DNA from 2 places in the Kocuria aegyptia genome. Region 1 is predicted to be linked to the other one. Evidence: predicted binding sites of a transcription regulator. Region 1 holds the regulator's gene; the other holds the start of a gene.
The links. Region 1 encodes HrcA, which represses chaperone genes, less so after heat shock. Its sites were predicted from a motif close to TTNGCACTCGNNNNNNNCGAGTGCNAA; they were not measured.

Region 1 (9,584 bases):
GGCTCCTCCGGGGTGCCCGGGCGCAGCTCGTCCATGGGGAAGGACAGGACGTCCGTGGGGCCGGGCAGGTCCATCCACTCGACGTGCAGGCGCGCCATCTCGTCCTCGTCGACCACCGCGATCGACAGCTCCGCGTCGGGGTGGACGTGCAGCCGCTCCAGGACGTGCTCCGCGAGCCGGCTCAGCAGGTCGACGTCGACCGCCTCGTAGGCCATCCGGTCCTCGGCGGGGACGTCCCGCGGGTCGGCCTGCAGGTCGAACTCGACGGCCATCAGGCCTCGGCCCCGTCCGGGTCGGCGGCGCGGGCGGCACGGGCGTCGTCCTTGCGCCGGCGCCGCTCGTTGCGGTGCCGGTTGGTCGTGTCGAAGGCGTCGTAGGCGCTGACGATCCTGCTGACGAGCTCGTGGCGCACCACGTCCTCGGCGGTCATCTCCGTGAACGCGACGTCCTGGACCCCGCCGAGCACGTGCTGCACCTGGCGCAGCCCCGAGGACGCGCTCCCGGGCAGGTCCACCTGGGTGACGTCCCCGGTGACGACCATCTTGGAGCCGAAGCCGAGCCGGGTGAGGAACATCTTCATCTGCTCGGGCGTGGTGTTCTGCGCCTCGTCCAGGATGATGAACGCGTCGTTGAGGGTGCGTCCGCGCATGTAGGCCAGTGGTGCGACCTCGATGGTGCCCGCCTCCATGAGGCGGGGGATCGAGTCCGGGTCCATCATGTCGTGCAGCGCGTCGTACAGCGGGCGCAGGTACGGGTCGATCTTCTCGCTGAGCGTCCCGGGCAGGAAGCCGAGCCGCTCCCCCGCCTCCACGGCCGGGCGGGTGAGGATGATCCGGGACACCTCCTTGGCCTGCAGCGCCTGGACGGCCTTGGCCATGGCCAGATAGGTCTTGCCCGTGCCGGCGGGACCGATGCCGAAGACCACGGTGTGCTCGTCGATGGCGTCGACGTAGGCCTTCTGGTGCAGCGTCTTGGGGCGGATCTTGCGGCCGCGGCTGGAGAGGATGTTCTGGGTCAGGGCGCCGCTGGGGCGGACGGAGAGGTCCCGGCCGATCAGCTCCAGCAGCTGGCTGATGACCTGGGGGGTGATCGCGGTCTCGCGGCCGGCCAGGACCTTGAGCTCGTCGAAGAGCGTGGCGGCGATCTGCACGGGGCCGCTCGGGCCCTCGATGCCGAGCTCGAGACCGCGCGGGCTGGTCGTGAGGCCGGGGAACGCCGTCTCCACCTGGCGCAGGGTGTCGTCCCCGGAGCCGAGGCACCGGACCATCGTCTCCCGGTCGGGGAAGGTGATGACGGTGCGGGCCGTCAGGGGGTGCGTGGTGCCAGGCAGCGTCTCAGTCATGGGTGCGGCCGCGCGGGCCGTGCTCTCGCTCTCTTGTGGGTGCCGACGGAGGGACGGGCGTACGGGACCCGTCCTCCTCCAGGGTACCGCGCGGTTCCGGCTCCGGGGGGCCGCCGGCCGCACATTCCGATTTGGTATCGGTCACGGCTGCCGGGGCTTCTCGGCTGGGGCGTCCACAGTCGCTGTGCTGGAATGGTCCGGTCCTCCGGCAGGGGGACGGGTGCGGCCTCCCCCGGTGCCGGCACCGCCCCCCACGAATCCCGGAATGCCGAGGTGAGCGTCCCCCCATGTCCACAGCCCGCTCCCGGCCCGCCCGAGCCCGCGGCCGGGTCCCCGTGCTCGCGCTCTCCGCCGCGGGCGTCCTCGTCCTCGGCGCGTGCGGCACCGGTCCGGAGCCCGCTCTGGACGGCACGGCCATCACGTCGGCCACCACGTCGGCCACGGCGCCCGCCACGTCCACCGCGGCGGACGCCGCCGACGGCAGGGTGCCCACCACGAAGCTGCCCGTCTACTGGGTGGGCCGCGCGGACGGCGAGGAGCGGTTGTTCCGGGAGTTCCGCGACGCCTCGGAGGCGGCCGCGGCCGTGGACCCCATTGCCGCGGCCGCGACGCTGATGACCAGGGCGACCCCGGAGGACCCGGACTACCGGACCCTCTGGTCCCCGGTGGACCGGGTGGGCGCCTCGACGTCCCCGGGAGGGACCATCACCGTGGACCTGCCGTCCGGGGCCTTCCGCACGGACCTCGACGACCGCGAGGTCCGGCTGGCCCTCCAGCAGCTCGCGCACACGGTGACCGCCACGGCGGTCACCGCGGGCCTGCTGCCCGTGGGCTCCGAGGCCGAGGTCGTGGTGCTCGTGGACGGACGGCCCGGCGAGGAGGTCTTCGGGTCCGTGCGCCTCGACGGCCCCCTCCGGCCCGACGACGGGGTGGAGGCGCCGCTCTGGCTCGACGAACCGCGGCAGGACGAGCGGTCCGAGGGGTCCCTCACCCTGTCGGGCCGGGCCCTGGACGGCGTCCGGGGCTGCCGGTGGAGCGTGACCGGGCCGGACGGGGAGCGTGTCTCGGGCGGTGCGGCGGCCGTGCTCCCGCAGGGCGGCGGGACCACCGCGTTCCGGGTGGAGCTCGAGCTGGAGCCGGGCGAGTACGTGGTGACGGTCGTCGGCCGGGACGCCGGGGGCGGGACCGTGCGCGACGACAAGGACGTCGAGGTCCTGCCCGGTCCGACCGGCTGAGCCGGCTGCACCCGCCCGGCCCGGCTCAGTCGGATCCGGCCGACCAGCGGCCGAGGGCGGCGCTGAGCACCGCCAGTGCGGCGGGTCCGGCGGTGGAGCTGCGCAGCACCTCCGCGCCGAGCCGGACCGTGCGGGCCTGCCCACCGGTCAGGACGTCGAGCTCCGCCGGGGCGATGCCCCCCTCGGGGCCCACCACCAGGACGATCCGCTCGGCGCCCTCCCACGGTGCGCCCTCGGCCCTCGACAGGTCGGCGAGGGAGTCGCGCGCCTCCTCGTGCAGGACCAGGCCGCGCGTGCCCGGCTCGCCGAGCAGGCGGGCGAGCTCACGGGTCGCGCACAGGGGCAGCACCTCGGGCCAGGCCGCCCGCCGGGACTGCTTCGCGGCGGCCGCGACGGTGTGGACCCACTTCTCGTGGCTCTTGGCGGCGCGCTCCTTCTTCCACCGCACGATCGAGCGGTCGGCCTGCCAGGGCACCACGGCGTCGACGCCCAGCTCGGTGGCCGTCTCCACGGCCATCAGGTCCCGGTCGCCCTTCGCGAGGGCCTGGGCGAGGACCAGCCGGGGCGTGCGGGCCGGCTCGGCGGCCACCGAGAGGACGCGGACCTCCATGCTGTCCCGCTCCCCCGTGCGCAGCTCCCCCGTGGCCCGGGTCCCGGCACCGTCGACGAGCTCGAGGCGCTCACCGGGCGCGAGACGGCGCACGGTGACGGCGTGGCGGGCCTCCGGGCCGGTGACGGTGAGCGCCGCGCCGGGGTCGAGGCCGTCGAGCCGGCCCGGCTCGACCTTGAAGACCGGCAGGCTCACAGGTCGGAGAACCTGTCCTTGAGCCGGGAGAAGAAGCCGCCGGAGCCGGCCGGGGAGTTCAGGGTGGTGCCGGTGGACTGGTCCTCGCCGCGCAGCCGCGACAGCTGCTCGAGCAGTTCGCGCTGCTCGTCGTCGAGCGCCGTGGGGGTCTCGACCTCGAGGTGGACGAACAGCTCTCCCCGGCCGCCGCCGCGCAGCCGCGTGGCCCCGAGCTCGTGCAGGGTCACAGTGTGGCCGGTCTGCGTGCCGGGGCTCACGGGCACCTCGCGCTCGCCGTCGAAGGTCTCGAGGGTGACGGTGGTGCCGAGGGCCGCGGAGGTCATGGGCACCCGGACGCGGGCGTGCAGGTCGTCGCCCTGGCGCTCGAACGTGGGGTCGGGGTCGACCTTGAGCTCGACGTAGAGGTCGCCGTTCGGGCCGCCGGCGGTGCCGGCCTCGCCCTGCCCCGAGAGGCGGATCCGGTTGCCGGTCGAGACGCCGGCGGGGATCTTCACGGTGAGCGGGCGACGGTCGCGCACGCGGCCCTCGCCGTAGCACTCGTGGCACGGGTGCTTGATGACGGTGCCGAACCCCTGGCAGGTCGCGCACGGCGCCGCCGTGACCACGGTGCCGAGGATCGACTGGACCTGGCGCTGCACCTGGCCGGACCCGCGGCAGACCTCGCAGGTCTCGGGCTGGGTGCCCGCCTGGCAGCAGGTGCCGTCGCAGGTGGGGCAGACCACGGCCGTGTCCACGGTGATCTTCTTCTCGGTGCCGAAGACCGCGTCCTTGAGGGTGACCCGGACGTTGATCAGGGCGTCCTGGCCCTGGCGCGTGCGGGACGCGGGCCCGCGCCGGCCGGAACCGGCGCCGCCGGCGCCCTGGAAGAAGGTGTCGAAGATGTCGGCGAAGCCGAAGCCCGTGCCCGGGAAGCCTCCGCCGAAGCCGGTGTCGGTGCCGTTCTCGTTGCCGGTTGCGTCGTAGACGCGCCGCTTCTCGGGGTCGGAGAGGACGTCGTTGGCGTGGGAGAGGCGCTTGAAGTCCTCGGCGGCCTCGGGGCCGGGGTTGACGTCCGGGTGCAGCCGCCGGGCCTTCCTGCGGTAGGCCTTCTTGATCTCTTCCTGGCTGGCGTCCCGGGACACACCCAGGGTCTCGTAGTGATCGCTCACCGTGGTCCGTTCTGTCGAGAGGTCTGTTGTGGGTTTCGCTGGAGGGCCCCGGGGAAGGGGGCCCGCGGGGGCTCAGCCCCCGAGGATACGGGAGAGGTAGCGGGCGACGGCGCGCACGGCGGCCATCGTGGACGGGTAGTCCATGCGCATGGGGCCCACGACCCCCACCTTCGACTGCGGCCCGTAGCCGGTGGCGACGACCGCCGCCTCGGACAGGGGGCCCTCGGCGTTCTCCGTGCCGATCCGCACGGCGACCCCGCGGGCGTCCTGCTCCATCTCGGAGAGCAGCCGGAGCATCACCACCTGCTCCTCGAGGGCCTCGAGCACCGGGCCGATGCTCAGGTGGAAGTCCCCGGTGGCACGGGCGAGGTTGGCGGTGCCGGCCATGACCATCCGGTGCTCGGCCCCGCCCGCCGCGAGGGCGCCGACGGCCTCCCCCACGGCCGCCGCGGCCGGCTGCAGCGGCGGCGCGGTGCCCGCCGCCATCACCGCGAGGGCGTCCGGCACCGCGGTCAGGGAGCGCCCGACCACGGCGGCCAGCACCCGGGCGCGCAGCTCGAGCAGCTGGGACTCCTCGAGGGGCGTCCGCAGCACGACCACCCGCTGGGCCACCCTGCCGTTGGTCGGGATCAGCACGACGAGCACCCGGCCGGCCCCGAGGTCCACGACCTCCACGTGGCGCACGGTGACCCCGGAGGCGTGCGGGTACTGCACGACCGCGACCTGCTGCGTGAGCTGCGCGAGCAGCCGCACGGTGCGCTCCATGACGTCGTCGATGTCCGCGGCGTCGTCGAGCAGCCGCTGGATGGCCCGCCGCTCCGGGCCCGAGAGCGGCTTGACGGCCGCGATCTGGTCGACGAACGTGCGGTACCCCTTGTCCGTGGGGATCCGACCCGAGCTCGTGTGGGGGGCCGTGATCAGGCCCTCCTCCTCGAGCGCGGCCATGTCGTTGCGCACGGTCGCGGAGGAGACGCCGAGCCGGTGCCGATCCACCAGGGCCTTGGAGCCCACGGGCTCGCGGAAGTGCACGTAGTCCTCCACGATGGCCTGCAGGATCTGCAGTCGTCTCGGATGGTTCACGTCGCTCCTCCCCGGTTCGTCGGCGCCCCCGAGCCTTCTTGGCACTCGGGCGGCCACAGTGCCAGCGCAGTCCAGTGTAGCCCCCGTGCCCGACGGCCGGTCCGGCACCCCTGGTTTGGTACGCTTCCGGCTGATCCGCGCCGGACGCGCGGCACGGCGACCCGGGAGGACGACCATGAGCGACCACGGCTGGGGGCCGCGCAGCCTCGACGACGACGCCCTCGCCCGCCGCCGGCCCGTTTCCAGGGAGGTCCCGGTCGCCCCGGGGATGCTCCTGGAGGACGTCACGACCGGCTGGGTCGGCGCCGTCGTGTCCCTGGAGACCATCGGCGGCATGCGCGTGCTGGGCCTCGAGGACCGGAGGGGGCGGGTCAAGGCCTTCCCCCTGGGACCGGGCTTCCTGCTCGAGGGCGAGCCCGTGGTCGTCGTCGGGCCCCGCCAGGCTCCCGGCACGAAGAAGCCCTCCCGCACGCGCTCGGGCTCGGTGGCCGTCGAGGGGCTGCGCGCGAGCACCGCGAAGGCCTCCCGCGTGTGGGTCGAGGGCTACCACGACGCCGAGCTGGTGGCCAAGGTCTGGGGCCACGACCTGGCAGTGGAGGGCATCGTCGTGGAGCCGCTGCACGGCATCGACGACCTGCCCGCCGCCGTGGAGCAGTTCGGGCCGGGGCCCGGGCGGCGGCTCGGCATCCTCGTGGACCACCTCGTGGCCGGCTCCAAGGAGTCCAGGATCGCCGCGGAGACCATGCGCCTGCCCGGCGCGGCGGGCAACGTCCTGGTGCTGGGGCACCCGTACGTCGACATCTGGCAGGCGGTCAAGCCGCGCACCCTCGGCGTCGACGCCTGGCCCGTGGTCCCGCGGGGCACCGACTGGAAGACCGGCACCGCCGCCGCCCTCGGGTGGCCGCACCGCACCCCCGGCGACCTGGGCCGGGCCTGGCAGCACATCCTCTCCCGCGTGGACAGCTACGCCGATCTCGAGCCGTCGTTGCTGGGACGGGTCGAGGAGCTCATCGACTTCCTCACCGCCCCCGGGGCCTGACCCGGCGGCCCCGCGCGCGGGCGCGGCCGCGGGACGTCACAAAAGCACACGCGCGCGGGCGCGGGCGCCCGGCCGGGCGGACCGGTCGGTAGGATGGTCGTGTCCCACCCACCGTCCGCGGCCCCGCCGCGATCCCACCGCCGAAGGACATCCGTGCCCGTGCAGACCGACCCCCGATCGAGCCGCGACGACGCCGGGGCCCCGTTCGAGGGCCTCTCCCCCGTGGCCCAGCCGCTGACCGTCACCGAGGACCACCAGTGGGCGACCCTGGCGCACTTCGGCGGCGTCGTCGGCTTTCTTCCCTCGTTCCTGGTCCACCGCGTCTTCCGCGGACGGGGACCGTTCACGGAGCAGGAGTCGATGGAGGCCATGAACTTCACCCTGTTGCCGACCCTCGTGGTGGTGGCCGGGATCCTGCTCGCCCCGGTGCCGTTCATCGGCTGGTTCTTCGCGCTCGCCGCCGCTGCCGCGTGGCTGCTGCTGGCCGTCGGCTCCCTGATCGGCGGGGTCAGGGTCAACCGCGGCGAGCCGCACCTCTACCGCTTCAACACCCGCCTCTACGACCGGCTCGCCGACCGGCTCCGCGCGCGGTCCCGGGAGCGCACCGCGCGCGGCTGAGACCGTGCCCGCCGGGCGCACCCGACCGGGGTGCCCGGCTCCGGTGCCGGCGTCCCGGACAGGAGCCGCGACCGTGGCGCCGCGGACCGGGGGGCTCCCGGCGCGGGCGCTCCGGACCGGGGCGCCCGCATCAGGCGAGCAGCCGCCGCACCACTGCGTCGCCCAGGAGGCGGCCCCGCAGGGTCAGCACCACCGCGCCGCGCAGCGCCGCCGCGGGCTCCACCAGCCCGTCGGCGATCAGTCCGGCCACCGCGGTGCGCCCGCCCTCGGGGAGGGCGGCCGTGGGCAGCCCGTCGCGGATCCGGGCCTCCAGCATCACGCGTTCCAGGTGCCGGGTGTCCGCGTCGAGGATCTCGCGCCCGGCCGCGGGCGACTGTCCCGCGCGCACCCGGTTCGTGTAGGGCACGGGGTGCTTCAGGTTCCACCAGCGCGTCCCGCCCACGTGCGAGTGCGCCCCGGGGCCGATCCCCCACCAGTCCTGGTTGCGCCAGTAGGCGAGGTTGTGCCGGCTGCGGTGGGCCCCGGGGTCCGTGCCGGGGCGGGCCCAGTTGCTCACCTCGTACCACTCGAAGCCGGCCTCCGCGAGGATCCGGTCGGCGAGCTCGTACTTGTCGGCCTGGTCGTCCTCGTCGATCGGCGGGACCTCCCCGCGCCGCATCCGGGCCGCCAGCTTCGTGCCGTCCTCGATGATCAGCGAGTACGCCGAGACGTGGTCGGGCTCGTAGCCCACGGCCGTGCGCACGGAGTGCTCCCAGTCGGCCAGGGACTCCCCGGGGGTGCCGTGGATGAGGTCCACGCTGACGCCCAGGCCCGCCTCGCGCGCCCACCGGACCGCGCGCGGCACGTTGTCGGGGTCGTGCGTGCGGTCCAGGACGGCGAGCACGTGCGGGACGGCCGACTGCATCCCGAAGGACACCCGGGTCACCCCCGCGGCCGCGAGCACCGCCAGGGACCCGGGCGTCACGGAGTCCGGATTGGCCTCGGTGGTCACCTCCGCCCCCTCGGCGAGCCCGAAGCTCTCGCGGGCCTGCGCGAGCACCGCGGCGAGGTCCTCGGCGGGCAGCAGCGTGGGGGTGCCGCCGCCGAAGAACACGCTGTGCAGCGGGCGGGTGGCCACCCCGGAGTCGTCCAGCACCCGGCGCGCCCAGCGGACCTCCGCCGCGGCGTCGCCGGCGTAGGCGTCCTGGGACACCCCGGGGCCGAGCTCCACGGCCGTGTAGGTGTTGAAGTCGCAGTACCCGCACCGGACCGCGCAGAACGGCACGTGCACGTAGAGACTCAGTGTGCGCTCGGCGGAGCCTTCCGCGGCAGAGGGCGGCAGCAGTCCGTCGAGCGGGCCGGGCAGGCCCTCCGGCTGGGCGGGGGCCACTACTTCTTCTTGTCCTTCGCCCCGGACTCGTCGGAGGACAGCGCCGCGACGAACGCCTCCTGGGGGACCTCCACGCGCCCGACCATCTTCATCCGCTTCTTGCCCTCCTTCTGCTTCTCGAGCAGCTTGCGCTTGCGCGAGATGTCGCCGCCATAGCACTTGGAGAGCACGTCCTTGCGGATCGCCCGGATGTTCTCGCGGGCGATCACCCGGGAGCCGATGGCCGCCTGGATGGGGACTTCGAACTGCTGGCGCGGGATGAGCTCGCGCAGCTTGCCGGTCATCATCACACCGTAGGCGTACGCCTTGTCCCGGTGGGTGATCGCGCTGAAGGCGTCCACCGGCTCGCCCTGCAGCAGGATGTCCACCTTCACGAGGTCCGCGGCCTCCTCGCCCTCGGCCTTCCAGTCCAGGGAGGCGTATCCCTTGGTGCGCGACTTCAGCTGGTCGAAGAAGTCGAAGACGATCTCGGCCAGGGGCAGCCGGTAGCGCAGCTCCACCCGGTCCTCCGAGAGGTAGTCCATGCCCTTGAGCTGACCGCGCTTGGACTGGCACAGCTCCATGATCGCGCCGATGAACTCGGACGGGGCCAGCACCGTCGCGGCGACCATGGGCTCCCGGATCTCGGCGATCTTCCCCTCGGGGAACTCCGACGGGTTCGTGACCACGCGTTCGGAGCGGTCCTCGAGGGTGACGTTGTAGCTCACGGAGGGCGCCGTCGAGATCAGGTCGAGGTTGAACTCGCGCTCGAGGCGCTCCCGGACGATCTCCAGGTGGAGCAGGCCCAGGAAGCCGCAGCGGAAGCCGAAGCCCAGGGCCGCGGAGTTCTCGGGCTCGTAGACCAGGGCGGCGTCATTGAGCTGGAGCTTGTCCAGCGCGTCGCGCAGGACCGGGTAGTCGGAGCCGTCGATGGGGAACAGTCCCGAGAAGACCATGGGCTTGGGGTCC
Region 2 (21,988 bases), on a different contig from region 1:
CCCTGGCCGAGCGGCTGGGTGAACAGCTGCGCGCCGGGGACCTGCTGGTCCTCACCGGCGAGCTCGGCGCGGGCAAGACCACGTTCACCCAGGGCCTGGGGCGGGGCCTGGGCGTGCGCGCCGGGATCATCTCGCCCACGTTCGTGCTGGTGCGCCGCCACCCCAACGTCCCGGACGGGCCCCGGCCCGGCGGCCCGGACCTCGTGCACGTCGACGCCTACCGGCTGGGCTCCGCGGCGGAGGTCGACGACATCGACCTGGAGGACACGGCGGACACGGCCGTCACCGTGGTCGAGTGGGGGGCCGGGAAGGTCGAGCACCTGGCCGGGTCCCGCCTCGAGATCGTCCTGGAGCGCGCCGTGGGCGCCGATCCCCTCGGCCCCGGCGCGCCGCCCGGGCCCGGCAGGCGGGCGGCGGACCCGGAGAGCACGGGCCGGGACGAGGGCGAGGACGAGGACGACGAACCCCGACGCATCACCCTCACCGGGATCGGCCCGCGCTGGGCGGGGGGCCCGCCGCTGCTCGACTGAGCCGAGCGGCGCCCCCGGGGGCGGGCACTACACTGGTCGGGTGCTCCTCCTGTGCCTGGACTCCTCCGCCGTCGCCTCCGCCGCCCTCGTGACCGGGGCGGGCGAGGTCCTCGGCTCCTTCGCGAGCCCGGACACCCGCTCCCACGCCGAGGTCCTGGCCCCCGCGGTCCGTGACCTGCTGGCCGGCCACGGCGTCACCGGCGGCGACCTCGGCGGGGTCCTCGTCGGCACCGGCCCCGGGCCCTTCACCGGCCTGCGCGCGGGGATCGCCACGGCACGGGCGCTCGCCTTCGCGTGGGACGTGCCGCTGCACGGTCTCATGAGCCTCGAGGCCCTCGCGCAGGACGCCGCCGGGCACGCCCGGGCGGCCGGGCACGAGGAGTTCCTCGTGCTCACCGACGCCCGGCGCCAGGAGGTCTACTGGGCCCGGTTCGCCGTGGCCGAGGACGGCCCGCGGCCGGCCGGAGGACCCGGTGTGGCCGCCGCCGGGCAGCTGCCGGCGCTGCCCGCCTACGGCCGCGGGGCGGGGATCTACGCGGACCGGCTGGCCCGCCCCGTGCCCGAGTTCACCGAGGCGCAACCCACGGCGTCGTCCCTGGGCCTCGCCGCCGCGCGCCGCACGGCCCGCGGGGAGCAGCTGTCCCCGGACACGACCCCGCTGTACCTGCGCGAGTCCGACGCGAAGGTCCCCGGCCCCCGGAAGCGGGCCGGCGGATGAGCCCCGATCCCGGCTCCTGGACGCTGCGGCCGATGGTGCCGGCGGACGTCCCGGCGGTGCACGCGCTCGAACGGCGGCTCTTCCCCGTCGACGCCTGGCCGCTGGAGATGTTCACCGCCGAGCTGGCCCAGCCCGTGTGCTGGTACTGGGTGGCGGAACAGGACGGCGAGATCATCGGCTACGCGGGGCTGATGTGCCTCCGCCCCGTGGGCGACGTGCAGACCATCGCGGTGGTCCCCGAGCACGAGGGCCGCGGGATCGGCTCCGCCCTGCTGCGCACCCTGCACGCGCAGGCCCGCGAGCTCGGGGCCACCGAGGTGCTGCTCGAGGTCCGCGCCGACAACCCGCGCGCCCAGCGGCTCTACCGCCGCTTCGGCTACGAGCAGATCCACACCCGCCCCCGCTACTACCGGGACGGCGCCGACGCGCTGATCATGCGCCTCGACCTCACCGCACCCGGAGCACCCCACGAGCCCGGCGCCCCGACCACCCCCACGAAGGAGACCCCATGACCGACGGACCCCTCGTGCTGGGCATCGAGTCCTCGTGCGACGAGACCGGCGTGGGGATCGTCCGCGGACGCACCCTGCTCGCCAACGTGGTGTCCTCCTCGATGGACGAGCACGTGCGCTTCGGCGGCGTGATCCCCGAGATCGCCTCCCGCGCCCACCTCGACGCGATCGTCCCCGCCCTGCGCGAGGCCCTGGACCGGGCGGGCGTGGCCCTGGAGGACCTCGACGCCCTCGCCGTGACCTCCGGGCCCGGCCTGGCCGGGGCGCTCATGGTGGGCACGGCCGCCGCGAAGGCCCTCGCCGTGGCCACCGGCAAGCCCCTCTACGCGATCAACCACCTCGTGGCACACGTCAGCGTGGGCCTGCTCGAGGACTCCGGGGTCGAGGGCTTCCAGGGCGCCTTCGGCGACGGCCTGCCCCGCGACCTCGGGGCGCTGCTGGTCTCCGGCGGGCACACCGAGATCCTCGCCGTGGAGGACCTCAGCCGGGACGTGCGACTGCTCGGGGCCACGATCGACGACGCGGCCGGCGAGGCCTACGACAAGGTCGCCCGCGTCCTCGGCCTCGACTACCCCGGGGGACCCGCCATCGACGCCGCCGCCCGGGGCGGGGACCCCACCGCCTTCCGGCTGCCCCGCGGGCTGAGCGCGGGCAAGTACATGGGCTCCGCCCAGCAGCCCGGCCCGCACCGCTACGACTTCTCCTTCTCCGGGCTCAAGACCGCCGTGGCCCGTGTCGTCGAGGGCTTCGAGGCGCGGGGCGAACCGGTGCCGGTCGCCGACGTCGCGGCGTCCTTCCAGGAGTCGGTGGCCGACGTGGTCACCCGCAAGGCCGTGCTCGCGTGCACCGAGCAGGGGCTCGGGACGCTGCTGCTCGGCGGGGGAGTGGCCGCGAACTCCCGGCTGCGCGAGCTCACCGCCGAGCGCTGCGCCGCGCACGGGATCGAGCTGGTGATCCCCCGGCTGCCGCTGTGCACGGACAACGGGGCCATGGTCGCGGCGCTCGCCGCCCGGGTCGTGGCGGAGGGCCGTGCGCCTTCCGGGCTGGACTTCGCCGCAGACTCCTCCCTGCCGGTCACCACCGTGTCCGTCTGAGCCGCCCGGCGCGGCTCAGGCCACGGGGGTCACCAGCGTGCCGTCGGCGAGGTAGCTGCGGAGGTTGCGCAGGGCGAGCTCGGCCATCTCTCGCCGGGTCTCCACCGTCGCGCTGCCCACGTGCGGGAGGAGCACCACGGTGTCGAGCTCGCGCAGGGCGGCCGGCACCCGGGGCTCGTCGGCGAAGACGTCCAGGCCGGCCCCGCCGAGCCGGCCCTCCTGCAGGGCCGCCACGAGCGCCGGCTCGTCGACGACGGAACCGCGGGCGACGTTGACGAGGAAGCCCTCCGGGCCGAGGGCGGCCAGCACCCCCGCGTCGACCGTCCCGGCGGAGTCGGGGCCGCCGGGGACGGCGACCACGAGCACCTCGACGGCCGCCGCCAGCTCCGCCGCGGACCCGTGGTAGGCGTACCCGCTGCCGGTGGCCGGGCGCCGGTTGTGGTAGTGGATCTCACAGCCGAGCGCCTCCAGGCGGGTGGCGACCGCCCGGCCGATGCGCCCGAGGCCGAGGACGCCCACCCGCCGGCCGGACGCGTGCCGGCTCAGCGGGAAGTTGCCCGCGCTCTCCCACAGCCCGTCACGGACGTACCGATCGGCGGCGGAGAACCGGCGCAGGACGTCCAGGTAGAGGGCCAGCGCGGTGTCGGCCACGGCATCCGTCAGGACGTCGGGGGTGTTGCTCATGACGATGCCGCGCGCGGCGGCCTCGGCGGCGTCCGTGCCGTCGTAGCCGACGCCGAAGTGGACGACGGCCTCGAGCCGGGGCAGCCGCCGCATCAGGTCGGTGCCCACGCCGGTGCGCCCGGAGCCGACCGCCACCCGGACCTGCTCGGCGTGCCGGGCCAGGAAGCGGTCCTGCTCGGCGGGGTCCTCGGGCAGGCGCAGGGCGGAGAACTCGGACGCCAGCGCCTCCTCCAGCACCGGGTGCAGGGGGCCGAGCTGGAGCACCCCGGGCTCCGGCGGGGCGGGGTGGGCGGAGGAGTGCGGGTCGGTGCCGGTCGTGTTCGTCATGCCTGCAACCTAGGGACGAACGGCTCCCGCGTCCAGCGCGGCGTGCCGGACCGGCCGGTCAGTCGTTCTCGCGGGTGCGGCGGACGATGTCGAGGGCGACCGCGTGCAGGTCCCCGTCGTGGGCCCGGGCCACGGCACGCTGGCGCTGGTAGCCGGCGCCCTCCTGCAGGATCCGCTCCACGTCGGCGAGCTCCCGCGAGCAGCCCAGCTGCGCCGCCACGGGCTCGAGCCGGTCGAGCAGCGCGGTCAGGTCCTCGCGCAGGTCCCGCTCGATGTTGCGCGGGTCGGTGATGACCTCCGCGTCCAGGCCGTAGCGGGCGGCGCGCCACTTGTTCTCCTGGATGTGCCACGGCTTCAGGCGGGCGGGTGGCCGGCCCGCCTCCACGTCCCGGGAGATGGACTCGGCGAGGCACTGGGTGAGCGCCGTGAGCGCCCCGACCTCCCACAGGGTCGAGAGCCCGTCGCAGAAGCGCACCTCGTCGGTGCCCAGCCGGGGCACGGGGCGCACGTCCCAGCGGGCCTCGCTCATCTCCTCGATGATGCCCGTGGCGATCATGTCGGTGATGCACTGCTCGTACGCGTCCCAGGACGGGAAGTGGTACGGCAGCCCCGCCGTGGACAGCTGCTGGAAGATCATGGAGCGCTGGGACGCGTAGCCGGTGTCCTCGCCGGCCCAGAAGGGCGAGTTCGCGGACAGGGCCAGCAGGTGCGGGTAGTAGGTCAGCAGCCCGTCGAGCACCGGCAGGGCCTTGGCCCGCGAGTCGAGGCCCACGTGCACGTGCACCCCGTAGATGACCATCTGCCGGCCCCAGTACTGGGCGCGGTCCACGAGCTTGTGGTAGCGCTGCTTGTCGGTGACCTGCTGGTCCTGCCAGCGGGCGAAGGGGTGGGTGCCGGCGGCGAACACCTCGAGGCCCTGCGGGTCGGTGACCTTGCGGATCTCGTCCAGCATCGTGGACAGCTGCTCGGTGGAGTGGGCGACGTCCCGGCACACCCCGGTGACCAGTTCGACGGTGTTGAGCAGGAACTCCCCGGTCAGGTGCGGGTGGTCGCCGTCCGTGCCCCAGGCGGGGTGGGCCTCCAGGACCGCCTCGAACGTCTCCCGTCCGCGGGGGACGAGATCCCCCGTGGTGCCGTCCACGAGGGCGATCTCCCACTCGACGCCCAGCGTCGACTGGTGGGAGCGGGCGAACGAGATCTCCACGCGGCAGGTCCTCCGTGCTGTCGAGGGGCGGGCGCCCGGTCGGGGGCGGGCCGGCAGGCCCGCGGAGCCATCAGTCTACGGTTTCCACGACGATCACGACGCGCTGCTCCGCGGGGCCTGCGCCGCCCCGTCCCGGGCTCCCCGGGGCGGGGTCCGTGGCCGTCCGGGTGACCACGAGCGTGGCCCGCCCGGGGCCCTTCGGCGCGAGCCGCCGGCGCAGCTCCTCGGGAGTGACGTCCGTGCCGCGCTTCTTGATCTCGAGCGTGCCGACCTCGTGCTCCCGGACCCACCGCTTGAGCACCTTGACGGTGTGCGGCAGCACCTCCCGCACGCGGTAGGCGCGGGCCAGGGGGGTGCGCACGAGCTCGTCGGAGGTGAGGTAGGCGATCCTGGGGTGGATCAGCCGGGCGCCCAGCTGCCGGGCGAGGTCCGCCACGAGGCCCGCGCGGATCACCGCGCCGTCCGGTTCGTAGAGGTACGCGCCCACGGGCCCGACCACCGCGTCGGCGTGGGCGGGGTCGTGGTCCTCGGGGCTGGTGAGCTCCGCGGACCCGTGCTCGGAGAGCACGAGCGCCGCGCGCCGCACGCCGGGGCGGGCCACCGCGTTGAACCACAGCACGGCCTCGACCACGTCGCCCCGGTCGGACACCCACTGCGCCTCGCACCCGGCGGGGACCGCCTCGTGCGGGATGCCGGGCCCCAGCTTCACCCCGACGGGCAGGCCGCGCCCGGCCAGCGCCTCCACGAAGGACAGGGGCGGGGAGAACGCCTCGGGGTCGAAGATCCGCCGGGTGCCCGACGTCGACGTCGTGCGCCGGGCCGGGTCCAGCCACACCCCGTCCGGCGGCCCGGCGGGCAGGGCGGCGAGGTCCAGGGACTGCACGTCGGCGTGCAGGACCGTGACCTCCGGGAAGGGGAGGAGGTTGAGGGTGGCCACCGCGGCCGTGGTCTCGTCGAGCTCCACGGCGGTGACCCGGCGGTCGAGGGAGGCCAGCGCGAGCGCGTCCGCACCGATCCCGCAGCCGAGATCGGCCACGTGCTCGAGGCCCGCGGCGGCGAAGCGCCGCGCGTGCAGGGCGGCCACCCGCAGCCGGGTGGCCTGCTCGAGCCCGGCCCGGGTGAAGAGCATGCGGCCGGCGAAGTCCCCGAACTTCTCCCGCGCCCTGGCGCGGAGCCTCGCCTGGGTGAGCACCGCGGCGACGAGCTCGGCGTCGTGCCCCTCGGCCCGCAGGCGGGTCGCCGCGCCGAGGGGGTCGGTGGCGTCGTAGGGGCCGACGGCCTCGAGCAGCCGACTTCCCTCGGCCGTGAGCAGGGGTGCGATGTCGGTCGCCTCGTTCCGCATTCGTCCACCCTATCCGGGGCGGGACCGGCCGGCCGTGCCGGGGCCCTCCCGGTCAGTAGAACGCGGCGAGACGGCCTCTGGGCCCGTCGATGACCGTCACCGGCGTGTCGAAGACCCGGGTGAGGACCGTGTCGTCCATGATCTCGTGCGGTGCGCCGAACTCGGCGATCCGGCCGTCCTTGACGGCGCAGATCCGGTCCGCGTAGTGGCTGGCGAAGTTGATGTCGTGCAGCACGATGAGGATGGTGCGGCCCATCTCGTCGCACGCCCGCCGCAGGTGCTGCATCATCGACACGGCATGCCTCATGTCCAGGTTGTTGAGCGGCTCGTCCAGCAGCACGTGGTCGGTCTCCTGGGCGAGGACCATGGCGACGTACGCGCGCTGGCGCTGTCCGCCCGAGAGCTGGTCGAGATAGCGGTTCTCCAGCGGCCCCAGGCCCAGGAAGTCGATGTACCTGCCGATGACCTCGTCGTCCACGGTGGTGAGCCGGCCACGGCTGTGGGGGAAGCGCCCGAAGCCGACCAGCTGCCGCACCGTGAGCCGGGTGATGTAGTGGTTCTCCTGGCGCAGCACGGACACGATCCGGGCGAGGTCCTTGGACCGGGTGCCGGCCACGTCGTAGCCGGCGATGTCGATGCTGCCGTCGTCGAGGCCGAGCAGCCGCCCGATCATCGTGAGCAGCGTGGACTTGCCCGCCCCGTTGGGGCCCACCAGGGCGGTCATCCCGCCCGACGGGATCTCAAGGTCGACGGGCCCGATCGTGACCTCACCGCCGTAGTCCTTGCGCACGTTGGTCAGGGTGATCACAGGCGGCCCTTTCGGAGGATGACGTACAGGAAGACGGAGCCGCCGACGAGCTCGATGATGATCGAGACGACGCCCTGGGCGTAGAAGACGTGGTTCAGCACGAAGTAGGCGCCCGTGAGGACGAGGAAGCCGGTGAGGGCCGCCACGGGGAAGAGGTAGCGGTGGTCGTACGTGTCGGCGAACTGGTAGGCGAGCGTCGCCACCAGGAAGCCGAGGAACGTCATAGGGCCCACCAGTGCGGTGGAGACCGCGATGAGGACGGAGACGAAGAAGAGCGTGCGCATGATCTCCGCGCGGTGCCGCATGCCGAGGTTCAGGCTCACGTCCCGTCCGAGGGCGACCACGTTGAGCCGTGCGGAGCTCCACCAGAGGGCGCCGCCGGCCAGCAGGCACAAGGGGATGGCCACGGGGAGGTAGCCGGCCTGGGCGTTCGTCACGGAGCCGAACAGCCGGGCCGAGAGCACGTCGAACTCGCTGGGGGAGAGCAGGCGCTGCATGAAGGTCGAGACGGATCCGAGGCCCCCGCCGATGATGATGCCCACGAGCAGCATCACCTGCAGGTTCCCGTACCTGCCGGAGAGCAGCCAGCCGTAGAGCGCGAGGGACAGGGCCACCATGAGCGCGACCTGCAGGAGGAACTGCGGCACCCCCTGGAGGACCAGGATGCCCGCGGCGCCCAGGAAGTAGACCGTGGAGGTCTGGATCGCCACGTAGAGGGACTCGAAGCCCATGATCGACGGGGTGATGATGCGGTTGTTCGTGGCCGTCTGGAAGCTCACGGTCGCCATCGCCTGGCAGAAGGCCACGACCGCCATGATGACGACGCTGGTCACCCGGCGGTCAGCGATCCGCCAGAAGCCGTCCGAGCCGACCGGCATCGGGTTGTCCCAGGCCAGCAGCCCGAAGGCGAAGCCCGCCGACGCCAGGGCGAGCACGGTGACGACCGTCCAGTACCGCCGCCGCGCCCGCGGCGTGGGGAAGGCCCCGGCGCCGCCCCGCGGGGCGGAGGCCTTCGGGGTGGGGGCCGGGGTCGGCGCCGGTGTCGTGAGCACGGCCTCAGACACGTCGACGCTGCCTCAGGAGCAGGTGGACGAACACGACGGCCCCGACGATCCCGAGGATCACGGACACCGGGATCTCGAACGGCATGATGATGGTCCTCCCGATCAGGTCGCACACCGTCACGATCGCGATGCCGAGCAGGCACACCCACGGCAGGTTGCTGCGCAGGTCGTCGCCGCGGACCATCGAGACGATGTTGGGCACGATGAGGCCCAGGAACGGCAGGTTCCCGACGACCACGGTGACGACACCGGTGGCCACCGCGATCAGTCCGGTGCCGAGCAGGACGGTCCGGTGGTAGTCGAGTCCGACGTTTGTGGCGATGTCCTCACCGAGTCCGGCGACGGTGAGCCGGTCCGCCACGAGGAAGACCGCGACGCCGACCAGGAGGACGATCCACAGCACCTCGTACTGACCGCGCAGGACGGAGGTGAAGCTCCCGGCGAACCAGACGCCCAGGTTCTGCAGCATGTCCGTCTGCAGCGCCAGGAACGTCGAGACGGAGCCGACCACCGCGCCCAGCATGATCCCGACGATGGGGACGATGAGGGACGAGCGCAGCGAGACACGGCGCAGGAAGAGGAAGAAGACCATGGTCCCGATGAAGGCCGCGGTCACGGCACCGGCCATCCGGGTGAGGAGGGTCGCGGTGGGCACGAGGAGCGTGACGAGGAGCAGCCCGAGCCCGGCCCACTCCGTGGTGCCCGTCGTCGTGGGCTCCACGAAACGGTTCTGGGTGAGCAGCTGCATCACCAGCCCGGACATCGCCATGGCGGCGCCGGCGAGCACCAGGGCGATGGTGCGGGGGATCCGTGTGATGGCGAACATCTCACTGCCGTCGTCGGCGCCGAAGACGTCGTAGACCCCGGTGAGGAGGGAGACGGCCAGCAGCGCCACGACGCCGAGCACACCGAGGAGCAGCTTCCGGTCGAACAGCGAGCCCTTGCTCGACGTCGGGGGTCCCGACGAGATCGTCGTCATGGTTCAGCCTCTCCTTCGGCCTCGTGCGCGGCGCGCGACGGTGGCGGGACCCGCTGCGCAGGATCCCACCACCGTCGTCGGTCCGGCAGGTCAGTTCTGCTCGCCCATGGCGTCGGCCAGGGTGTTGAAGAACTCCGTGTAGGTCTGGATGCCCTCGTTGGTGTAGGTGTCCCGGGGCATGTAGACGACGTTGCCCTCCTGCACCGCGGTGACGTTGCGCAGCGCCTCGGCGTTCTCGATGACCTCCTGCGCCGGCGTGTACTCCGCGTCGTCGGGGGCGACCGCGGCGTCACGGTCCATCACGAGGATCCAGTCGGGGTTCGAGTCGGCGATCGCCTCGACCGAGATGTCGTCGCCCTGGTGGTCGTCACTGGCGCCCTCGATCTCCAGGGCCGGTGCGAAGTCGAAGATCTCGAACAGAGGACCCAGGGTCCGCCCCTGGCCCGGGGCCACATAGCCGATCTGACCGCCGGAGACGGTGACGGCCATGACCGTGTCGCCGGGCTGGTACCCGTCGACGACACGCTGCATCGCCTCGTCGAAGGCGCTGTTGAGCTCCTCCGCCTCCGCCGTCCGGCCGAAGACCTGGCCGAGGACGGAGGTCTGCCGCTTGAGCTCCTCGTCGAAGGGCCGGTCGTCCCGCGGGTCGAGCTCGACGATGGTGGCGTCCGGCACGAGGTCGGCGAAGTCCTCGCGATAGTCGGCGAAGCGCTGACCGTTGACGATGAGGTCGGGCTCCGCGGCGACGACGGCCTCGAGGTCGGGCTCGCGGTGGTTGCCGAGGTCGGTGACGGACTCGTCGTCTGCGTAGGCGATGGTGTCCGGCATGAGGGCGCGCGGGGCCGCCGCCAGTTCGATGCCCCAGTCGGCGAGGGTCTCGAAGGTGCGGTTGTCGGTGGCGACGACGGAGGCCGGCGGGACCTCGACCGTCTGCGTGCCGTAGTTGTCCTCGACCTCGACCGTGGCGGCGGCGGGGGCGGAGGACTCCGTGGAGCCCGGTTCGTCGCCCTGGGCCGTGCCGCAGGCGGTGAGGGCGAGGACGCCGGCGACGGCCAGGAGGGCGGCCGGGTGCTGGGTTCGGTTCATGGTCTTCCTTCGTGCAGGGGACGCCGGTGTGCTCCGGGCGGAGGACACCGGCGGGACCCGGTGGGCGCGACGAACCCGCACTCCGGTGTGCGGGGACGACGGGGAGGGCACCACTGCTCGGCCGAGGTAAGGGTTGCCTTACCGATCAACCTAGAGGCTCGGGCGGGCGTGAGGCAAATCATTGGCGAACACCGGCGTGCCCTAATTGGTTCAGCATGGTTCCCGGCCCGTCGGCCCGCTGGCACTCGCCTTGACCGACTGCCAGCCCCCTCCTACAGTTGGCCTTGGCACTCTCCGGGTGAGGGTGCTAAGGGCCCAGGCGATCGACCGGCACCGCGACGACGGTCGGTTCGCCCACCGGCCCGCAGCTCGACGGCGGGTTCCGCCCGCGGTCGCCCATCGTTTTCCACCCCTACAGACAAGGAGAGATCGTGTCGGTCTCCATCAAGCCTCTCGAGGATCGCATCGTCGTCCAGCCGCTCGCCGCTGAGCAGACCACCGCGTCCGGTCTCGTCATCCCGGACACCGCCAAGGAGAAGCCCCAGGAGGGCAAGGTCCTGGCCGTCGGCCCCGGTCGGGTCGACGACTCCGGCAACCGCATCCCGGTCGACGTCAAGGAGGGCGACGTCGTGATCTTCTCCAAGTACGGCGGGACCGAGGTCAAGTACAACGGCGAGGAGTACCTCGTGCTCCCGGCCCGCGACGTGCTCGCCGTCGTCGAGAAGTAGACCGGGCCCCCGGCCCCGCGCAGACCGCGCAGTCCTCACGAAGGGTGCCCGCCGCACGCCCCGCTGTTCCGGCGGGTCCGCGGCGGGCACCCTTCGCCGATCCAGACCCCCGAACATCCGCTGGCGACCCCAGCCATCCGAAAAGGAGCTCTTCGCCCATGGCAAAGCAGCTGGCGTTCGACGACGCCGCCCGCAAGTCCCTCGAGAACGGCGTCAACAAGCTCGCCGACACCGTCAAGGTCACCCTCGGCCCACGCGGGCGCAATGTGGTGCTCGACAAGAAGTGGGGCGCCCCCACGATCACCAACGACGGCGTGACCATCGCCCGCGAGGTCGAGCTCGACGACCCGTACGAGAACCTCGGGGCCCAGCTCGCCAAGGAGGTGGCGACCAAGACCAACGACGTCGCCGGCGACGGCACCACCACCGCCACCGTGCTCGCCCAGGCGCTCGTCAAGGAGGGCCTGCGCAACGTGGCCGCCGGCGCCGATCCGCTGAGCCTCAAGCGCGGCATCGAGAAGGCCGTCGAGGCCGTCTCGGAGCGACTGCTCGAGAACGCCCGCCCGGTGGAGGGCGCCAACGTCGCCCACGTGGCGACCATCTCGGCGCAGGACCCGGCGATCGGCGAGCTCATCGCCCGGGCCTTCGAGACCGTCGGCAAGGACGGCGTCATCACGATCGAGGACGGCTCGAGCACCGAGGTCGAGCTCGACGTCACCGAGGGCATGCAGTTCGACAAGGGCTACCTGTCCCCGTCCTTCGTGACCGACACCGAGCGCCAGGAAGCGGTCATGGAGAACTCCCTGGTGCTGCTGTACCAGGGCAAGATCTCCTCGGTGCCGGAGCTCATGCCCGTGCTGGAGAAGGTCCTCCAGGCGAAGAAGCCGCTGACCATCATCGCCGAGGACGTCGAGGGCGAGGCGCTGTCCACCCTCGTGGTCAACAAGCTGCGCGGCACCCTCGACGTCGTGGCCCTCAAGGCCCCGGGCTTCGGCGACCGCCGCAAGGCGATCCTGCAGGACCTCGCCGTCCTCACCGGCGGCCAGCTCATCACTGCCGAGCTGGGCATCAGTCTCGACCAGGTTACCCTGGAGCAGCTGGGCACCGCCCGCCGCGTCACGGTCACCAAGAACACCACCACCGTGGTCGACGGCGGCGGGACCGAGGCCGAGATCCAGGACCGGGTCGCCACGATCCGCGCCGAGGTCGAGCGCACCGACTCCGAGTGGGACCGCGAGAAGCTGCAGGAGCGCCTCGCGCGCCTGGCCGGCGGCGTGTCCGTGATCAAGGTCGGCGCCGCCACCGAGGTGGAGGCGAAGGAGCGCAAGCACCGCATCGAGGACGCCGTGTCCTCGACGCGCGCCGCGCTCGAGCAGGGCATCGTCTCCGGGGGCGGCACCGCCCTCGTGCAGGCCGCGAAGGCCCTCGACGAGTCCGACCTCGGGCTCACCGGCGACGCCGCGACCGCCCTGGGCATCGTCCGCCGCGCCCTGCGGCAGCCGCTGTACTGGATCGCCCAGAACGCGGGCCAGGACGGCGCCGTGGTCGCCGCGCGCGTGGCCGAGCTCGAGGCCGGGTACGGCTACGACGCCGCCACCGGCGAGTACGTCGAGATGGTCGGCGCGGGCATCATCGACCCGGTCAAGGTCACCCGCTCGGCGCTGCAGAACGCCGCGTCCATCGCGGCGCTGGTGCTGACCACCGAGACGCTCGTGACGGACAAGCCCTCCGACGACGAGAACGGGCACGGCCACCAGCACTGACCGGCGCTGCCCCGGCTCGACCCGCGGACCCGTCCCACCACCGGTGGGGCGGGTCCGTCGTCGTCCCCGGGGTCCGTGCCGGGTCCTCCGGTAGAGTGCGGAGGTCCGCCCGACCACTGCCGCGCCCCCGGCGGCGCGGTGTTCCCAGGAGATGCCCATGACCACCCTCGGTGAGCAGAGCACGCCCGCCGGCGTCGAGCCGGCCACGGCCCGGCGGGTGGCCCGGTACTCGGGGTTCCGCCCGGAGGTGCAGGGGCTGCGGTTCGTGGCGGTGCTGCTCGTGGTGGTCTACCACGTGTTCCTGGACCGGGTGTCGGGGGGCGTGGACATCTTCCTGCTGATCTCGGCGTTCTTCCTCACGCTGTCCTTCGTGCGCAAGCTCGAGGCCGGCCGGCCCCTGGACCTGGGACGGTACTGGCTGCACGTGTTCAAGCGGCTGCTGCCGCTGGCGGTGCTCACCATCCTGGGCACCCTGGCGCTGGCGTGGTGGTTCCTCCCGGCCGCGCGGATCGACCGGGTGCGCACGGAGGCGCTGGCCTCGGTGTCCTACGTGCAGAACTGGGCGCTGGCCGCGGCCGAGGTGGACTACTACGCCGCCGACGCCTCCACGGCCTCGCCGTTCCAGCACTTCTGGTCCCTGTCGGTGCAGGGGCAGGTGTTCCTGCTGTGGCCGCTGGTGTTCGCCGCGGCGTGGTGGGTGTGCCGGAGCGGGCGCCGGCGGCCGGTGCCGGTGCTCGCGGTGTGCTTCGGGGCGATCTTCGCGGCCTCGCTGGCGTGGTCGGTGCACAGCACGGCCACGCAGCAGGCGTTCGCCTACTTCGACACCCGGGCCCGGCTGTGGGAGTTCGCCCTGGGGTCCCTGCTGGCCCTGGCGGTGCCGTACCTGCACCCGCCGCGGGTGGTGCGGGTGGCCCTGGGCTGGGCGGGGCTGGTGAGCATGGTCTCGGTCGGGGTGCTGATCAACGTCCAGGGCGCCTTCCCCGGGTGGATCGCGCTGTGGCCGCTGGCCTCGGCGGCGGCGATCATCGTGGCCGGGCGGTCCGGATCGCCGTTCGGGCTGGACCGGATCCTGGCCTCCCGGCCCCTGGTGCGGCTGGGGGACGCCTCCTACGCGCTGTACCTGGTGCACTGGCCGCTGCTGATCACCTACCTGGTGCTGCGGGACCGGCCGGTGGCCGGACCGCGGTCGGGGGTGGTGATCGTGGTGGTCTCCCTGGTGCTGGCGGTGCTGGTGACGAGGCTCGTGGAGCGCCCGTTCCAGGGGTGGGCGTGGCCGGAGCGGGACAAGCGGCGGCTGGCGGTGTCGGTGGCGGTGAGCCTGGCCCTGGTGGCGGTGCCGGTGCTGGTCTGGCAGCAGGCCGACGCGCGGAGGGCGGCGGTGCTGGCGGAGGAGGCGGCCCGCAACAATCCGGGGGCCGCGGTGCTGGACCCGGGCTTCGAGTTCCGGGGCGACCCGGACGCCCCCACCCTGCCGCTGGCCTCCGCGCTGAGCGACGAATGGGTGGGACTGCCCGAGCCGTGCTCGGGGGCGTTCGCCCCCGAGCAGGAGATCCTCGAGCAGTACTGCCGCCAGACCCCGGCCCTGCCGGACCCCGAGCGCACCATCGCGGTGGTCGGCAACTCCCACATGGAGCAGTTCATGGGCGCGGTGATCCCCCTCGCGGAGGAGCGCAACTGGCAGCTCGTCGCCGTGCTGCAGCCGGGCTGCGCCTTCGCGGTCCGCCCGGAGGGGGACGCGTGCCACGCGGGCAACGCCGCGGCGATCGAGTACGTGGAGCGCCTCGCCCCGGACGCCGTGATGACCACCTCGACCTACGCGGCCCGGATGGACGGCCCCGGCGAGGCCCTGGTCGGAGGGTTCCCGGAGCTGGTCGACCGCCTCACGGACCAGGGCATCGACGTGCTCGGCTTCCGGGACAACCCCCGGTTCGACTTCGACCCCTACGAGTGCGCCGAGCGCCACGGCCAGGACGCCGACCGGTGCCGCGTGCCCGTCGAGCAGGTCCTGGCCCCCGTCAACCCGGCCGACGCCCTCCGGGACCGGGACGGCTTCAGCTCGCTCGACCTCACCGACCTCATCTGCCCGGAAGGGCTGTGCCGCCCCGTGGTGGGCAACGTGTACGTCTTCTTCGACCCGCACCACCTCACGTGGACCTACGCGCGGACGATGGCGCCGGCCCTCGAGGCGCGCCTCCCCGGCACGCTCCTTTCAGCGGTGTCCTCGTGAGCACGGTGCAGACCGGCGCTCCCCGCCGGGAGCCCGGCGCGCCGGCCCCGGACGGCCCCGGGGACGCCGGGGCGGCCACGGCCCGGCGGGTGGCCCGGTACTCGGGGTTCCGCCCGGAGGTGCAGGGGCTGCGGTTCGTGGCGGTGCTGCTCGTGGTGGTCTACCACGTGTTCCTCGGCCGGGTTTCCGGGGGCGTGGACGTCTTCCTGCTGATCTCGGCGTTCTTCCTCACGCTGTCCTTCGTGCGCAAGCTCGAGGCCGGCCGGCCCCTGGACCTGGGGCGGTACTGGCTGCACGTGTTCAAGCGGCTGCTGCCGCTGGCGGTGCTCACCGTCCTGGCCACCCTGGTGCTGGTGGCCGCCGTCTACCCCGGCTCCGACGTCGGCCGGTGGCGCGCCGAGGCGCTGGCCTCGGTGTTCTACGTGCAGAACTGGGCGCTGGCGCTCAGCGCCGTGGACTACTACGCGGCCGACCACTCGAGTGCCTCGCCGTTCCAGCACTTCTGGTCTCTGTCGGTGCAGGGGCAGGTGTTCCTGCTGTGGCCGCTGGCCTTCGCCGCCGCGTGGCTGCTCACCCGGCGGGGGAGCCTCCGGCCCGTCCCCGTCCTGGTGGCGCTGTTCGGCACCGTGTTCCTGGCCTCCCTGGCGTGGTCGGTGCACAGCACGGCCACGCAGCAGGAGTTCGCCTACTTCGACACCCGCACCCGGCTGTGGGAGTTCGCCCTCGGGTCCCTGCTCGCCCTCGCCCTGCCGCATCTGAGGCCACCGCGGACCGCGCGAGTGGCCCTGGGCTGGCTGGGGCTGCTGAGCATGGTCTCGGTCGGGGTGCTCGTGGACGTGCAGGGGGCGTTCCCCGGGTGGATCGCCCTGTGGCCGCTGCTCTCGGGCGCGGCGATCATCGTGGCCGGGCGGTCGGGTTCGCCGTTCGGTCTGGATCGGGTCCTCGCCTCCCGGCCCCTGGTGCGGCTGGGGGACTCGGCCTACGCGCTGTACCTCATCCACTGGCCGGTGCTGATCACCTACCTGGTGCTGCGGGACCGGCCCATGGCCGGGACGTGGTCGGGGACGGTGATCATCCTCGTCTCCCTGGTGCTCGCCGTGCTGGCCACCCGGCTCGTCGAGGACCCGCTCAAGGGCTGGGCCTGGCCCGAGCGGAACAGGCGGCGCCTCGCCGGGGTCGTGGTGCTGTGCCTCGCGCTGGTGGCCGCTCCCGTGCTCGCCTGGCAGCACGTCGAGGACCGGCGTGCCGGGCGGATCCAGGCCGAGGCTGCCCGGAACAACCCCGGGGCCGCCGCCCTCGAACCCGGCTTCGCGTACCGCGGCGACCCGGACGCCCCGACGCTGCCCCTGCCCGAGGACCTGCCGAGGCAGCCGGCCTCCCTCGGCGAGGCCTGCCCCGAGGACCTCGCCCTGCCGGAGGAGCTCCGCCGCTTCTGCCACGAGAGCGTCTCCCACGAGGCGCCCGAGCGGACGCTGCTCGTGCTCGGCAACAGCCACCTGCAGCACTGGCTCCCCGCGCTGCGGCCTCTCGCGCAGGACGAGCGGTGGCGGGTGCTGACCTGGATCCAGCCAGGCTGCTTCTACGCCGCAGCCGAGGACCAGCCGGGCTCGGAGAGCTGCCGGGCCTGGTTCGAGGGCGCCGAGCGGATGATCGGCACCACCGACCCCGACCTCGTCGTGGTCCAGTCGACCTTCACCGACACGGAGGGCGAGTTCCTCCGCCCCGGCCTGGAGCAGCGGGTCCGCGAGCTCACCGGCCGCGGGATGCCCGTCGTCGGCATCCGCGACACCCCCCGCTTCCCGGAGGCGCCCGCCGGGTGTGCGGTGGCCAACGGCGCGGACGACCCCCGGTGCACCTTCACGCACCCCATGGTCGGCACGCCCGATCCCGCGCTGCCGCTCGCCCGCGAGCTGCCGCTCTACTCGACCCTGGACCTCACCGACCTGATCTGCCCGGCCGGGCAGTGCCCACCGGTCATCGGCAACGTCTACGTGTACTGGGACGACGACCACCTCAGCCGCGTCTACTCGCAGAGCACCGCCCCGGTCTTCGGCGAGCGGTTCCGGGAGGCCCTCGCCACCGACGGCCCCGGGCCCTGAGCACCACCCAGCCGCGGCGCCGGGACCCGCCGCCCTCCGCAGGAACGCCCCGGGGTGCCCCGCGCGGCGCCGGTGGTGCGGTAGGGTCGCGACGGGCACCCCCGGCCCCTGGCTCCCCCTGTTCCTCCCCCTCGTGCTCTGCCTCGGCTCTTGTTCCCCCGGTTCTTGCTCCCCCCGTTCCCCCTCCCCGGCGCGCCCCGCGGGCCCGCCGGGAACGCTCCCTCCTGGAGGTGCCCCCGTGGCCACCGTGCACGCCGCCGCTCCGCAGCCGACCACCGGGACCTCCGACGGCGGGGGAGCGGCGCAGCGGCGGGGAGACCGGTACTCGGGGTTCCGCCCCGAGGTCCAGGGGCTGCGCGCGGTGGCGGTGCTGCTGGTGGTGGTCTACCACGTGTTCCTCGGCCGGGTGTCGGGGGGCGTGGACGTCTTCCTGCTGATCTCGGCGTTCTTCCTCACGCTGTCCTTCGTGCGCAAGCTCGAGGCCGGCCGGCCCCTGGACCTGGGGCGGTACTGGCTGCACGTGTTCAAGCGGCTGCTGCCGCTGGCGGTGCTCACCATCCTGGCCACCCTGGTGCTGGTGGAGCTGTTCTACCCGGACTACGACGCCGGGCAATGGCGCGCCGAGGCGCTGGCCTCGGTGTTCTACGTGCAGAACTGGGCGCTGGCGCTCAACGCCGTGGACTACTACGCGGCCGACCACTCGAGCGCCTCGCCGTTCCAGCACTTCTGGTCCCTGTCGGTGCAGGGGCAGGTGTTCCTGCTGTGGCCGCTGGCCTTCGCCGCCGCGTGGCTGCTCTCCCGGCGGAGCCGGTGGCGCCCCGTGCCGGTGCTGGCGGTGTTCTTCGGGGTCGTCTTCGCGGCGTCCCTGGCGTGGTCGGTGCACAGCACGGCCACGCAGCAGGAGTTCGCCTACTTCGACACCCGCACCCGGCTGTGGGAGTTCGCCCTGGGCTCCCTGCTGGCCCTGGCCGTGCCCTGGCTGAGGCCCGGGCGGCGGCTGCGCGTGCTGCTCGGCTGGGCCGGGATGCTCAGCATGGTCTCGGTGGGGGTGCTCGTGGACGTGCAGGGGGCGTTCCCCGGGTGGATCGCCCTGTGGCCGCTGCTCTCGGCCGCGGCGATCATCGTCGCCGGCCGGACCGGCTCCCGCCTCGGCGTCGACCGGGTCCTCGCCTCCCGGCCCCTGGTGCGGCTGGGGGACTCGGCCTACGCGCTGTACCTCATCCACTGGCCGGTGCTGATCACCTACCTGGTGCTGCGGGACCGGCCCATGGCCGGGCCGCGGTCCGGGGTGGCCGTCGTCCTGGTCTGCCTCCTGCTCGCCGTGCTGGCCACCCGGCTCGTCGAGGACCCGCTCAAGCGCTGGGCCTGGCCCGAGCGGAACAGGCGGCGCCTGGCCGCCGTGATCGTCGTGTGCCTGGCCGCGGTCGCGGTCCCCGTGACCGCGGCCCGGGTGGCGGAGGAGCGGCGGGCCCTCGAGATCGCCGCCTCCGCCGACCGCAACAACCCGGGAGCAGCCGCCCTGCTGCCGGGCTTCCGCTACCAGGGCGACCCGGACGCCGAGACCATCCCCGTGATCACCGGGGAACCGTACGCCAAGCCGTCGCTCGGCGAGCCCTGCCCGCCCGGTACCGGGATCGACGAGCGCTTCCAGCAGTGGTGCTTCGACACCGTCCCCGCCCCCGAGCCCTCCGCCACGATGCTGGTGATCGGCAACAGCCACGTCCACCAGTGGATCCCGGCCGTCGAGCTCCTGGCCGAGCGCAACGACTGGCGCGTGGTCACCTACATCCGCGGCAACTGCCTCTACGCCCTGCCCGAGGAGCAGGTGGCCGACCACGAGGCGTGCGCGCGCTGGCTCGAGGGCACCGACCCCGTGGTGGACGCCGTGGACCCGGACCTCGTGCTGGTGCAGGGCACCCGCAGCACGGACGAGGACCAGGAGCAGTTCACCCCGGGGATGGAGGCGCGCATCCGCGGGCTGGCGGAGCGCGGCGTCCAGGTCGTCGGGCTGCGGGACAACGCCCGGTTCGACTTCGTCCCCGCGCACTGCGCCGCCGACCACGGGGCCGACGCCCCCGAGTGCACCGCCTCCCACGTGATCCTGGGCCCGGACAGCCCGCTGGACCCGGTGGCCGAGCAGCCCCGGGTCACGATGGTCGACATGGGGGACCTCATCTGCCCGGACGGCACCTGCGTGCCGGTCGTGGGCAACGTGCACACGTACTGGGACAACAACCACCTCACCGTCGAGTACGTGCGGACCCTGGCGCCCCTGTTCGCGCAGCGGGTCGAGGAGGCGCTGGTCGCGGACGGCGCCGCGTTCCTCGTCGGGTCGTGAATCCGGCCACAGCCGTCCGTCCGCCGGGGCCCGGCCCGTAGAATGGTTGCGACTCCCTCGAAGCTGAAAGGCCCCACCGTGTCGGATCCCGCCGTGCCCACCGCCCTGTCCGAGGACCCCTTCGGGTTCACCGGCCTGACCTACGACGACGTCCTGCTGCTGCCCGGCAACACGGACGTCATCCCGTCCGAGGCGTCGACGCGCACCCGCCTGTCCCGGCGGATCACCCTGGAGGTGCCGCTGCTGTCCGCCGCCATGGACACCGTCACCGAGTCCCCGATGGCGATCGCGATGGCCCGCCAGGGCGGGCTCGGCGTGATCCACCGCAACCTCTCGATCGAGGACCAGGCGGAGCACGTGGACCGGGTCAAGCGCAGCGAGTCCGGCATGATCACCGACCCGGTGACCATCTCCCCGGACGCGACCCTCGAGGAGCTGGACCGGCTCTGCGGCTACTACCGGGTCTCCGGGCTGCCGGTCGTCGACGCGGAGCAGAAGCTGCTGGGCATCATCACGAACCGCGACACCCGCTACCTGCCGGAGAGCGAGTTCCCCAGGCGCCGGGTGCACGAGATCATGACGCCCATGCCGCTGGTCACCGGCAAGGTCGGGATGGCCAAGGACGACGCCCACGCGCTGCTGGCGTCGAACAAGATCGAGAAGCTGCCCCTCGTCGACGACGCCGGCCGGCTCACCGGGCTGATCACGATCAAGGACTTCACGAAGGCCGAGCAGTACCCGCACGCCACCAAGGACGACGAGGGCCGGCTGCGCGTCGGCGCCGCGGTCGGGTTCTTCGGCGACGGCTTCGAGCGCGCCATGACCCTCGTGGAGGCCGGCGTCGACGCGCTGTTCATCGACACCGCCAACGGGCACTCCCAGGGCGTGCTGGACATGATCGCCCGCCTCAAGGCCGAGACCGCCGCCGCGCACGTCGACGTCATCGGCGGCCAGGCCGCCACCCGGGCGGGCGCGCAGGCCATCGTCGACGCCGGCGCGGACGCCGTCAAGGTCGGGGTGGGCCCGGGCTCCATCTGCACCACACGCATCATCGCCGGCGTGGGCGTCCCGCAGATCACCGCGGTCAACGAGGCCGCCAAGGCCGCCATCCCCGCCGGGGTCCCCGTCATCGCCGACGGCGGGCTGCAGCACTCCGGCGAGATCGGCAAGGCCCTCGTGGCCGGTGCGGACTCCGTGATGCTCGGCTCGCTGCTCGCCGGCTGCGACGAGTCGCCGGGGGAGCTCGTGTTCGTCAACGGCAAGCAGTTCAAGACCTACCGCGGCATGGGCTCGCTGGGGGCCATGCAGTCGCGCGGCAAGAACACCTCGTTCTCCAAGGACCGGTACTTCCAGGCGGACGTGGCCAGCGACGAGAAGCTCATCCCCGAGGGCATCGAGGGCCAGGTGCCCTACCGCGGCCCGCTCTCGGCCATGGTGCACCAGCTCGACGGCGGTCTGCGCCAGACCATGTTCTACGTGGGCGCCCACGACGTCGCGGAGCTGAAGACGAAAGGCCGCTTCGTGCGGATCACCTCGGCCGGGCTCAAGGAGTCCCACGCCCACGACATCACGATGACCGTCGAGGCCCCCAACTACCAGCGCTGAGCGGCGACCTGGAGCATCCTCCGGAAAGGACACCATGAGCTACGACATCGAGATCGGCCGGTCCAAACGCGCCCGCCGCACCTTCTCCCTGGACGAGATCGCCCTCGTCCCCTCCCGCCGCACCCGCGACCCCCACGACGTCTCCACGGACTGGCAGATCGACGCCTACAAGTTCTCGATCCCGTTCCTGGGCGCCCCGATGGACTCGGCCACGTCCCCGGAGACGGCCATCGCCCTCGGCCGCGCCGGGGGGCTGGGCGTGCTGGACCTCGAGGGGCTCTGGACCCGCTACGAGGACCCGCAGCCGGTGCTCGACGAGATCGCGGACCTCTCCGGGGAGGACGCCCCGGCCGCCACCCGCCGGATGCAGGAGCTCTACGAGGCCCCGGTCCAGGCGGAGCTGATCACCGCCCGGCTCGCCCAGATCCGCGAGGCCGGCGTGATCGTCGCCGGCTCCCTCACCCCGCAGCGCACCGTGGAGCACTACCGGACCGTCCTGGACGCCGGCGTGGACGTCTTCGTCATCCGCGGGACCACGGTCTCCGCGGAGCACGTCTCCCGCAACCAGGAGCCCCTGGACCTGAAGAAGTTCATCTACGACCTCGACGTCCCGGTCATCGTGGGCGGCGCGGCGGGCTACACCCCCGCGCTGCACCTCATGCGCACGGGCGCGGCCGGGGTGCTCGTGGGCTTCGGCGGCGGCGCGTCCATGCGGATCCAGAACACCCTGGGCATCCACGCGGCCATGGCCACGGCCATCTCCGACGTCGCCGCCGCCCGCCGGGACTACCTCGACGAGTCCGGCGGGCGCTACGTCCACGTCATCGCCGACGGCGGCGTGGGAGTCTCCGGGGACATCGTCAAGGCCCTCGCGATGGGC

Region 2: groES (co-chaperone GroES) is a predicted target of HrcA. The motif match lies at 10,587-10,613, and genes of this name have one in related genera.

The regions. Positions count from the first base shown of each region.
Region 1 is NZ_BAAAOA010000015.1:16,660-26,243, forward strand. It holds gene ybeY (rRNA maturation RNase YbeY) at 1-272, opposite strand, end outside; gene ABD220_RS06470 (PhoH family protein) at 272-1,342, opposite strand; gene ABD220_RS06475 (GerMN domain-containing protein) at 1,630-2,577, shown strand; gene ABD220_RS06480 (16S rRNA (uracil(1498)-N(3))-methyltransferase) at 2,603-3,382, opposite strand; gene dnaJ (molecular chaperone DnaJ) at 3,379-4,530, opposite strand; gene hrcA (heat-inducible transcriptional repressor HrcA) at 4,603-5,610, opposite strand; gene ABD220_RS06495 (DUF3097 domain-containing protein) at 5,786-6,649, shown strand; gene ABD220_RS06500 (DUF4870 domain-containing protein) at 6,803-7,267, shown strand; gene hemW (radical SAM family heme chaperone HemW) at 7,398-8,636, opposite strand; gene lepA (translation elongation factor 4) at 8,636-9,584, opposite strand, start outside.
Region 2 is NZ_BAAAOA010000030.1:3,634-25,621, forward strand. It holds gene tsaE (tRNA (adenosine(37)-N6)-threonylcarbamoyltransferase complex ATPase subunit type 1 TsaE) at 1-530, shown strand, start outside; gene tsaB (tRNA (adenosine(37)-N6)-threonylcarbamoyltransferase complex dimerization subunit type 1 TsaB) at 571-1,248, shown strand; gene rimI (ribosomal protein S18-alanine N-acetyltransferase) at 1,245-1,760, shown strand; gene tsaD (tRNA (adenosine(37)-N6)-threonylcarbamoyltransferase complex transferase subunit TsaD) at 1,757-2,854, shown strand; gene ABD220_RS12695 (2-hydroxyacid dehydrogenase) at 2,870-3,865, opposite strand; gene ABD220_RS12700 (glutamate--cysteine ligase) at 3,924-5,069, opposite strand; gene ABD220_RS12705 (class I SAM-dependent methyltransferase) at 5,140-6,411, opposite strand; gene ABD220_RS12710 (iron ABC transporter ATP-binding protein) at 6,464-7,219, opposite strand; gene ABD220_RS12715 (iron chelate uptake ABC transporter family permease subunit) at 7,216-8,283, opposite strand; gene ABD220_RS12720 (ABC transporter permease) at 8,276-9,262, opposite strand; gene ABD220_RS12725 (siderophore ABC transporter substrate-binding protein) at 9,353-10,348, opposite strand; gene groES (co-chaperone GroES) at 10,780-11,076, shown strand; gene groL (chaperonin GroEL) at 11,235-12,839, shown strand; gene ABD220_RS12740 (acyltransferase family protein) at 12,997-15,066, shown strand; gene ABD220_RS12745 (acyltransferase family protein) at 15,063-17,165, shown strand; gene ABD220_RS12750 (acyltransferase family protein) at 17,404-19,503, shown strand; gene guaB (IMP dehydrogenase) at 19,546-21,108, shown strand; gene ABD220_RS12760 (GuaB3 family IMP dehydrogenase-related protein) at 21,143-21,988, shown strand, end outside.